2 regions of the Kitasatospora sp. NPDC090091 genome follow, and region 1 is predicted to be linked to the other one. Evidence: riboswitches for the same ligand, from Rfam matches in the RefSeq annotation. Region 1 holds a riboswitch; the other holds the start of a gene.
What was found. Region 1 has a riboswitch for thiamine pyrophosphate ahead of ACIPSC_RS03615 (purine-cytosine permease family protein). Riboswitches for the same ligand answer to the same signal wherever they lie in the genome.
Positions count from the first base shown of each region.

Region 2: another riboswitch for thiamine pyrophosphate. It lies ahead of thiC (phosphomethylpyrimidine synthase ThiC); the one in region 1 lies ahead of ACIPSC_RS03615 (purine-cytosine permease family protein).

Region 1 covers NZ_JBIVDY010000002.1:140,563-145,317, reverse strand. Annotated here, with positions in the region: gene ACIPSC_RS03615 (purine-cytosine permease family protein) at 13-1,350, opposite strand; TPP riboswitch at 1,457-1,605, opposite strand; gene ACIPSC_RS03610 (S1C family serine protease) at 1,856-3,574, shown strand; tRNA gene ACIPSC_RS03605 (tRNA-Ser) at 3,637-3,724, shown strand; gene ACIPSC_RS03600 (peptidoglycan-binding protein) at 3,921-4,755, shown strand, end outside.
Region 2 covers NZ_JBIVDY010000002.1:366,899-371,653, forward strand. Annotated here, with positions in the region: gene tenA (thiaminase II) at 1-442, shown strand, start outside; gene ACIPSC_RS04575 (DUF5326 family protein) at 667-867, shown strand; gene ACIPSC_RS04580 (flotillin family protein) at 934-2,418, opposite strand; gene ACIPSC_RS04585 (hypothetical protein) at 2,555-2,728, opposite strand; TPP riboswitch at 2,974-3,108, shown strand; gene thiC (phosphomethylpyrimidine synthase ThiC) at 3,104-4,755, shown strand, end outside.

The DNA of each region.
Region 1 (4,755 bases):
TGCGGGCGGCGGTCAGCGCCGGCCGCGGGTCAGCGGGGTGAGCGCCCAGGTGGCCAGGGCGGGCACCAGGAAGCCGAACAGCGAGGCCGAGGTCCACTCCTGCGGGGTGAAGTGCAGGGCCTCCTGGACGGAGGTCCAGAAGTCCGTCCACCAGCCGGCGATCGCGGTCGGTGCGATCAGCTGGTAGACCGCGAAGCCGAGCGCCCACGGCAGCAGCATCAGCCAGCGGGACGGCGCGTCGGCGGCGAGGTTCCAGCCGCGCCGGCCGGCACCGAGGAAGTAGTCCACCGCCAGCACCGCGAACATCGGCACGAAGACCGAGCCGATCAGGCCGAGGAAGGCGTAGTACGAGTCGGTGAACTCGGTGATCTGCAGCGCCAGGACGGTGATCAGCAGGCCGGTCGCGCCGGTCAGCACCCGGCGGTCGACCTTCGGCAGCAGGTTGTGGACCGACATCGCGGTCGAGTAGACGTTGGCGAAGGACTGGTCGGTCTCGCGCAGCACCAGCACCAGCAGGAAGAGCCAGCCGGCCCAGACGCCCAGGAACGAGTCGAAGATCTTCGTCGCGTCGCCGTCCGCCTGCAGCAGCGCGAACAGGCCGAGCACGTAGCACCAGACCTGGGCGATCGTGTAGCCGGAGAAGCTGCCCCAGAACGCCGCCCGCGGGGTGCGCGAGTGGCGGGTGTAGTCGGCGGCCAGCGGCACGAAGGAGATCGAGACGGCGATCATCGCGTCGGTCGCCTTGAGGAACCCGTGCCAGTTGCCCGCGCCCGGGTCCGGGACGCCGTGGCGGCCCAGCTGGACGGTGAAGTACACCATCGCGACCGCCACCGCCGCGGCGACGAAGCGGCGCAGCACCGCGATCGCGCCCAGCGGCCAGATGGTCAGCGCGGTGGTCACCGCGCCCGCCAGTACGACGAACACCCAGCGGTAGCCCTCGGTGTGCGCCACGGTCTGCGCGCCCATCGCGATGACCAGCAGCTCGTACACGCCCCAGCCGATGCACTGGACGATGTTCAGCACCGTCGGCACGTACGAGAGCTTCGTCCCGAAGAGCCCGCGCAGGTTGGCCATCGCGGGCGCGCCGGTGCGGGCCCCGATCAGCGCGGCGACGCCGAGCATCGCGGTGCCGACCACGGTGCCGGCCACGATCGCGGTCACCGCGGCGGCCAGCGACAGCTCGCTGCCGGGCGCGCCGAGCACGGTGGCGGCGGTGGTGAAGCCGATCAGGCTGACGCCGAGGTTCATCCAGAGCGCGAAGTGGTCCCGGAACCGCAGCGTGCGCGGCGGCTCGGTGTCCAGCACGAGCGGCGCCTCGACCCGCTCGCCCGGCTCCGGACGGTCCAGCACCGCGGTGGAACCGCCGGCGGGGGCCGCGGCGTCGGAGTGAACGGCCGAGGACGACTCGGGGAAATCCTTGGACGCGGGCGCGCCCGAAGAAGAGGATGGCGAAGCAGACGGCATGGCCGATACTCCCTACGCCGGCATTACCCGGACAGGTTCCGGCGGTCTGCGCCCCCTCGACGGTCCGTCCACGGAGCCCGTGGCGTACGGTCGACCGGCGCACTCTCAGCCTGGTGGGTCCAAGCTCCCGCGTGTCAGTTTGGAGCGACAGGCTAGCCGCCCAGGTGGGGAACGCCAAGGCCGTGGTCCCGGCGGTCCGCATCGCGGGACGGCGCGCCGTCGGCACGGGGCCGCGGCAGAGGGTCGCGCGGGGGTGCCGCGGGGGCCCCGGGCACGTGCTGTTGGACCGGGCTAAGGATTCTTATGAGTTCTTCAGAAGGGTCCTTACGACAATCGAATCGGGTGTGCGAAAAACTATGGTTGTTGGTCCTGTCAGCTATGGAGGTCGTCCGTGAGCACCGAGCGCGAGGTTGGGCCCACCGGGCCGCAGGGGGAGCAGCCCTCCGGCCAGGGGGTGGTCGGTCCCGCTCCCGACGGTTCGGCGCAGTCCGCGCCCGCCCCCGCAGCGGCACCCGAGGCCGACTACACGCTGGCCGAGGCCGCGCCCGCCGCCCCGGCGGCCGGCGGGTCCACGCCGACGCTGGCGTTCAGCAAGGTCAGCGCCCCCGAGCCGGCCGTTCCGGCCGCTCCCGCGGCCGCCCCGGCCGCGGCCGACACCGGGTACATCGACGCCCCGCCGCCGGTCCTGCCGCCCGCTGCGCCGGCCGCCCAGGCCGCGCCCCAGGCCGCGCCCGCTGCGCCGGCCGGCTACCCGTACGCGGCGCCCGCCGCCGCGGCCCACGACCCGTACGCCGCCCCGGGTGCGCCCGCCGCCCCCGGCGCGACCGGCCAGCACCACCCGTTCGGCGCCGGCCAGCCGCTCGGCGGCTGGGGCGCGCACGACGTCACCCCCGGCGCTCCAGGTGGCCCCGCCGGCCCCGGCTACCCGGGCGGCCCGCTCGGCTACCCCTCCGACTACCCCGGCACCCCCGGGCACGCCGCCCCGCGCAAGAAGCGCGGCGGCCTGGTCGCCCTGATCGCCGCCGTCGCCCTCGTCGCCGGTGTGGCCGGCGGCGCGGTGGGCGTGACCGTCGCCGACCGCGACGGCAAGAGCGTGGCCTCCGCGGACGACCACCGGAGCACCACCGTCCAGGCCAGCAGCCCGCAGAAGAACGAGCCCGCCCCCGGTTCGGTGGCCGGCATCGCGCAGAAGGCGCTGCCCAGCGTCGTCACCATCAAGGCCCAGGGCAACGGCGAGTCCGGCACCGGCACCGGCTTCGTCTTCGACACCGAGGGCCACATCCTCACCAACAACCACGTCGTCGCGCCCGCCTCCAACGGCGGCAAGCTGACGGTCAAGTTCGCGGACGGCAGCTCCTACGCCGCCTCCGTGCTCGGCCGCGCCGAGGGCTACGACGTCGCCGTGGTGAAGCTGGACACGCCGCCCAAGGGCAAGCTGACGCCGCTTCCGCTGGCCGACTCCGACAAGGTCAACGTCGGCGACTCCACCATCGCCATCGGTGCCCCGTACGGCCTGGAGTCCACCGTCACCACCGGCATCATCAGTGCCAAGGACCGCCCGGTCGCCTCCGGCGACGAGACCGGCGCCCAGTCCTCGTACATGAACGCCCTTCAGACCGACGCGTCGATCAACCCCGGCAACTCCGGCGGCCCGCTGCTCGACTCCACCGGCGCGGTGGTCGGCATCAACTCGGCGATCCAGTCCAACACCTCCAGCACCGGCCGGGCCGGCAGCATCGGCCTCGGCTTCGCCATCCCGATCAACCAGGCCAAGTGGGTCGGCGAGACCCTGATCAAGACCGGCAAGCCCGTCTACGCCAAGCTCGACGTGCTGCGCAACGACGACTACAAGGGCGAGGGCGCGCAGATCCAGACCCGCGACATCCAGGGCACCCCCGCCGTCACCCCCGGCGGCGCGGCCGACAAGGCCGGCCTCAAGCCGGGCGACGTCATCACCAAGCTCGGCGGCGTCCCGATCGACAACGGCCCGGCCCTGGTGAGCCGCATCTGGACCCACAAGCCCAACGAGACCGTCGACGTCGAGTACACCCGCAACGGCCAGACCTTCAACACCAAGGTCACCCTCAGCGAGCGCGTCGGCGACAACTGACCGCCGCCCCGGAAAACCGTGTGCACCGAACCCCGCCGAAACCGTTAGGCTGACCTCCGCCTGGAGAGCTGCCCGAGCGGCCTAAGGGAACAGTCTTGAAAACTGTCGTGGCGTGACCCGCCACCGTGGGTTCGAATCCCACGCTCTCCGCTGGTTGGAGAACCACCTGCTCAGGGCGGGTGCCGGAAGGATCCGGCACCCGCCCTTTGCGTTCCCCCGGGCGGGAGCGGAGGGCGGAATTCACCTGAACGGGGGGTTTGGGGCGGGGGTGTCCTCGGGGTGGAGGCGGTGTCTCGTGTGTCGGGGGTAAGGGGCGGACTGCCCTGGGCCCGGCGAGGAGAGACAGATGGCCTGGTACCCCGGCGCGGAGAAGATGGAGCTCCAGCCCGAGTCGGACGCGCAGCCGGCGATCGTGCCGACGCAGGTGATCTTCCACAGCATCGCGGCGCCGTGGACGCCGCGGCGGATGTACGAGTACTGGCGGGACTCCACCAACCTGGAGTCGCACTTCGGGGTCGGCTACGACGGGGCGGTCGGCCAGTTCATCGGGACGCAGACGCGGGCCGACGCCAACTACCGGGCCAACCGGCGGGCGGACGGGACCGGGGCGGTGAGCGTCGAGTCGGCCAGCAACGACCAGCACACCGATCCGTGGACGGACGCGCAGGTGGCGGCGCTGGTCGCGCTCGGCGCCTGGCTGCACCGCCAGCACGGCATCCCGGTGCGGGTCTGCCGCAGCACGGACGATCCCGGCTTCGGGTACCACCGGCTGTTCCCGGACTGGTCGGACGGCGGCACCGCCTGCCCCGGTGACGCCCGGGTGCGGCAGTTCCAGAACCTGGTGCTGCCCGGCATCGCCGCCTTCGTGAGCGGCGGCGGTACGGGCACCCCGCTGCCGCCGCCGCGGTCGGACGACGCGCCGGCCCGGTACCGGGTGACCGTCAACGGGCTGGAGTACGGGTACGGCGCGCACGGCCCGCAGGTGCGGGAGGTGGGCGAGGCGCTGGTGGCGTCGGGGCACGGCTCGCACTACACGGCCGGTCCGGACGAGGACTGGCGCGACGCCGACACCCTCAACTACCAGGACTACCAGCACAGTCTGGGCTACACCGGGTCCGCCGCGGACGGCGTTCCGGGGGAGGAGTCGCTGCGCCGGCTGCTCGGGCGGCTGCCCTCGCCGC
Region 2 (4,755 bases), 230 kb from region 1:
CGCGGTCGGCGCGCTGGCGGCCGAGCAGGGCATGCACGCCGAGTTCATGACGGCCTTCGGCGGCAGTGCCGAGGAGGCCGCGGCCGAGCCGGTGCTGCCCACCACCCGCGCGTACACCAGCTACCTGCTGGCCACGGTCTACGGCGGCTCCTTCGCGGAGGCGGTCGGCGCGGTGCTGCCCTGCTACTGGATCTACGCCCGGGTCGGGGACGAACTGCTCGCCAAGGGCTCCCCCGACCCGCTGTACGCCAAGTGGATCGCCACCTACGGCGACGAGGCCTTCCAGTCCGTGGTGCGCCGCGTCCTGGCGCTCGCCGACCGGATCGGCGAGGAGATCTCCCCGGCCGAACGCCGCCGCGTGGTGGAGCACTTCACCACCACCTCGCGGTACGAGTGGATGTTCTGGGACGCCGCCTGGCGCGGGGAGACCTGGCCGGTCTGAGCCGTCCGCCCGGGCCGGGGCCGCGCTGCCGGGCCCCCGGGTCCGGGCCGTCGCCCGCCCTCCGGGCCAGGGTTTCCCCGGTGCCGGGGTAGGGGTGATCTCCGGGTTCTCTCCGGGCCGTTGGCCCTCGTTCCGCCCCGTGCGTCACCGTACGATCGAAGTACGAAAGCAAGCGGGATGCGGCACCGGACGGCAGCCGGCCCGAGGGGAGAGAAGGAACGGACATGGCTGAGTTCTGGAAGTCGCTGCCCTCCTGGGTGCGCAACATCGTTGTCCCGGTGATCGTGCTGATCCTGGCCTGGAACATCGTCGGCTTCGTGTTCGGCGTGGTCGGCGCCCTGCTGAGCCTGGCCTTCAAGCTGCTGGTCGTGGTCGGCATCGCCGCCGCCGTGGTGATCCTGGTGAAGAAGGCCGCCAAGAGCTAGCGACCGCCCGTCGACCGACGCCCGTACCCCGCCGGGGGTGCGGGCGTCAGCCGTCCCCGGACGCCGTCACTCCTCGATCGGCACCTGCTGGACCGGCACCTGTCCGGCCGGCCGCCCGCCGGCTGCGGGCACGGCCGGGGCGGTCCCGGCGGGCTGCGCCGGCCCCTGCAGCGTGGTGAGCAGCTGCCGGGCGAGCCCGAGGCCCGTCCCGCCCATGGTGAGCGCCTTGGTGAAGAGGTCCCCCACGCCCTCGGCGCCGTTGAGCAGCACCATGTGCTCGACGTTGGCGAAGGACTCCGACGCGGCCAGCACGACGTCCGGCCACTTCTCGGCCAGCTCCTGGGCCACCACGGCGTCCGGGTTGGTCGTCAGGGCCGCCGCCCGGGCCTTGATCCCCTCCGCCTTGGCGAGCCCGATCGCCCGGGCCGCCGACGCGTCCGCCAGACCGCGGGCCTCGGTGGCCGAGGCCTCCGCCTGACCGGTGGCCCTGGTCGCCTCGGCGGCCGCCAGCCCGCGCACCTTGGTGGCCTCGGCCTCGGCCTCCGCCGCGATCTTGACTTGGCTGGCCTCGGCGGCCGCCTTCAGCTCGGTCTCCCGGGCCTGCGCCTGCGCGGCGGAGATCCGGGCGTCGCGGTCGGCCTCGGCCCGGGTGCGGGTCTCGTACGCCTTGGCGTCGGCCGGCTTGCGGACGTCGATCTGCAGCTGTTGTTCCTTCCGCTGGGCCTCCAGCTGGGCGACCTTGGTCTCCTGGACCACGACCTCCTGCCGGGCGGCGGCCTCGGCGAGCGGCCCGGCCTGCTGGGCCCGGGCGCTGGCGGTGTCCCGTTCGGCCTGGTAGGCGGCCTGCTGGATCTCGCTGTTGCGGGTCGCCTCGGCCTTGCGGGCGGCCGCCTCCTGCTCGGCCTCGGTGGCCATCCGGTCGGCCTCGGCCTGGGCGATCCGGGCGTCCCGCTGGACGGCGGCCGCGTGCGGGATGGCGAGGTTCTTGATGTAGCCGGTCGGGTCGATGATCTCCTGGATCTGCAGGGTGTCGATGATCAGCCCGAGCTTCTCCATCTCCAGCCCGGAGGCGGCCCGGGTCTCCCCGGTGAGCCGTTCCCGGTCGCGGATCATGTCCTCGACGGTGAGCCCGCCGACGATCGAGCGCAGGTGGCCGGCGAAGACGTTGTGCACCCGCTGGCTGATCAGCTTCTGCTGGTCGAGGAAGCGCCGGGCGGCGTTGGCGATCGAGACGTCGTCGTCCCCGACCTTGAAGATCACCACGCCCTTGACCCGGACCGGGATGCCCTGGGTGGTGACGCACTCGACGTTCAGCTCGGCCTCGTTGAGGTCCAGCGAGAGCCGTCGGACGCCCTGCAGACCCGGGGTGACGAAGGTCCCGCGGCCGGTGACGATCCGGAACCCGAGCCCGTCGCCGACCCCCTCGGTCCGGTGCTTGGAGCCGGAGATGATCAGCGCCTCGTTCGGCTCCGCCACCCGCCACATGAGTTTGAAGAGCGTGATCCCCACGAGCAGCACCGCGACGACCGCCCCGATGATGACGTACAGCATGGTTCAACTCCCCCTTTCGGCACATGAGATGCGCCGATTGGGATTCTCCGCCCGGGTCAACCGCAGTGGAAGGGAGTGGACATGACGCGCCGTCACAACCTTGTCACGCTGTCACGGCTCTGTCATGGCGGCCCCGTCACGGCAGCACCGGGGCCACGTAGACGGTCCGCGGCGGGTGGTACTCGACGACCACCACCGGCGTCCCCACCGGCAGCCGCTCGCCCGGCACGGCGAGGTAGGCGAGGAAGGCCTCCGTCCCCTGGCGCTCCGGGACGTGCACCATCACCTCGCCGACCAGTCCCGCCCCCACCGCTCCGCTGACCCGACCCGCGCTCCCGACCACTCGGCCCTCCCGTCCCGCACCCCCGCGGGGTGCCCGACCGCCTGTGACTGTCCCGCCCTGTGACTGCCAGTCTGCCCGCCACCGCCGGAAGCAGGCGGCCCGCCGCGGAATCCCACCGGGGCCGGGGCCCCGGCGTCTCTCTCCTCGGACCCCCCTCTGGACCAGCGGCGATCGGCTCGCTACGGTGTTGGACGTCATGCGCAGGCAACACCGCCTGTGGACACGGGAGCTCGGAGCACCGGGCTGAGAGGACGCTGACCGGTACGTCGACGGACGTGCCGACCGCTGCGTCGACCGCAGGAACCTGACCGGGTAATGCCGGCGTAGGGAGTAGAGGGTCTGATGACCACCTTTGATGCACAGCCGAACTCTGCCCGCAGCACCGGGACGAGCGGCGCCGCGGTCGCCAGCGCGAACACCGGCTACCCGACCCCGGCCTGGCGCAAGGCCTACCGCGAGGGGTCCCGCCCCGACCTGCGCGTCCCGTACCGCGAGGTCCTGCTCACCAACGACCGGACCGTCCCGCTGTACGACACCTCCGGCCCGTACACCGACCCCGCGTACGAGCCCGACGTGCGGCGCGGCCTGCCGCCGCTGCGCGACGCCTGGATCCGCCAGCGCGGCGACGTCGAGGAGTACGACGGCCGCGAGGCCCGCCCCGAGGACGACGGGATCAAGCACACCTCGCCGCGCGGCGGGAACCTGCGCAACCTCGACGCCGTCTTCCCCGGCCGCCCGCGCCGCCCGCTGCGGGGCCGGGCCGGTGCCGCCGTCACCCAGCTGGCCTACGCGAAGCGGGGGATCGTCACCCCCGAGATGGAGTTCGTGGCCCTGCGCGAAGGACTCGCACCCGAGTTCGTGCGGGACGAGGTGGCCCGCGGCCGCGCCGTCATCCCGGTCAACGTGAACCACCCCGAGGTGGAGCCGGCCGTCATCGGCACCAACTTCCTGGTGAAGATCAACGCCAACATCGGCAACTCGGCCGTCACCTCCTCGATCGAGGAGGAGGTGGAGAAGATGACCTGGGCCACCCGCTGGGGCGCCGACACCGTCATGGACCTCTCCACCGGCCGCAACATCCACACCACCCGCGAGTGGATCCTGCGCAACTCCCCCGTGCCGATCGGCACCGTGCCGCTCTACCAGGCGCTGGAGAAGGTCGACGGCAGGGCCGAGGAGCTGAGCTGGGAGGTCTACCGCGACACGATCATCGAGCAGTGCGAGCAGGGCGTCGACTACATGACCGTGCACGCCGGCGTGCTGCTGCGCTACGTGCCGCTGACCGCCCGCCGCAAGACCGGCATCGTCTCGCGCGGCGGCTCGATCATGGCCGCCTGGTGCCTGGCGCACCACCGGGAGAACTTCCTCTACACCAACTTCGAGGAGCTCTGCGACATCCTCGCGAGCTACGACGTCACCTTCTCGCTGGGTGACGGCCTGCGCCCGGGGTCGATCGCCGACGCCAACGACGAGGCGCAGTTCGCCGAGCTGCAGACGCTGGGCGAGCTGGGCCGGATCGCCCGTGCCAAGGACGTCCAGGTGATGATCGAGGGCCCGGGCCACGTCCCGATGCACAAGATCAAGGAGAACATGGATCTCCAGAAGGAGATCTGCGACGAGGCGCCGTTCTACACCCTCGGCCCGCTCACCACGGACGTCGCCCCCGGCTACGACCACATCACCTCGGGCATCGGCGCCGCGATGATCGCCTGGTGGGGCACCGCGATGCTCTGCTACGTCACGCCCAAGGAGCACCTGGGCCTGCCCAACCGGGACGACGTGAAGACCGGCGTCATCACCTACAAGATCGCCGCGCACGCCGCCGACCTGGCCAAGGGCCACCCCGGGGCCCAGGAGTGGGACGACGCGCTCTCCGACGCCCGCTTCGAGTTCCGCTGGGAGGACCAGTTCAACCTGGCCCTCGACCCGGAGACGGCCCGCGAGTTCCACGACGAGACGCTGCCCGCCGAGCCGGCGAAGACGGCCCACTTCTG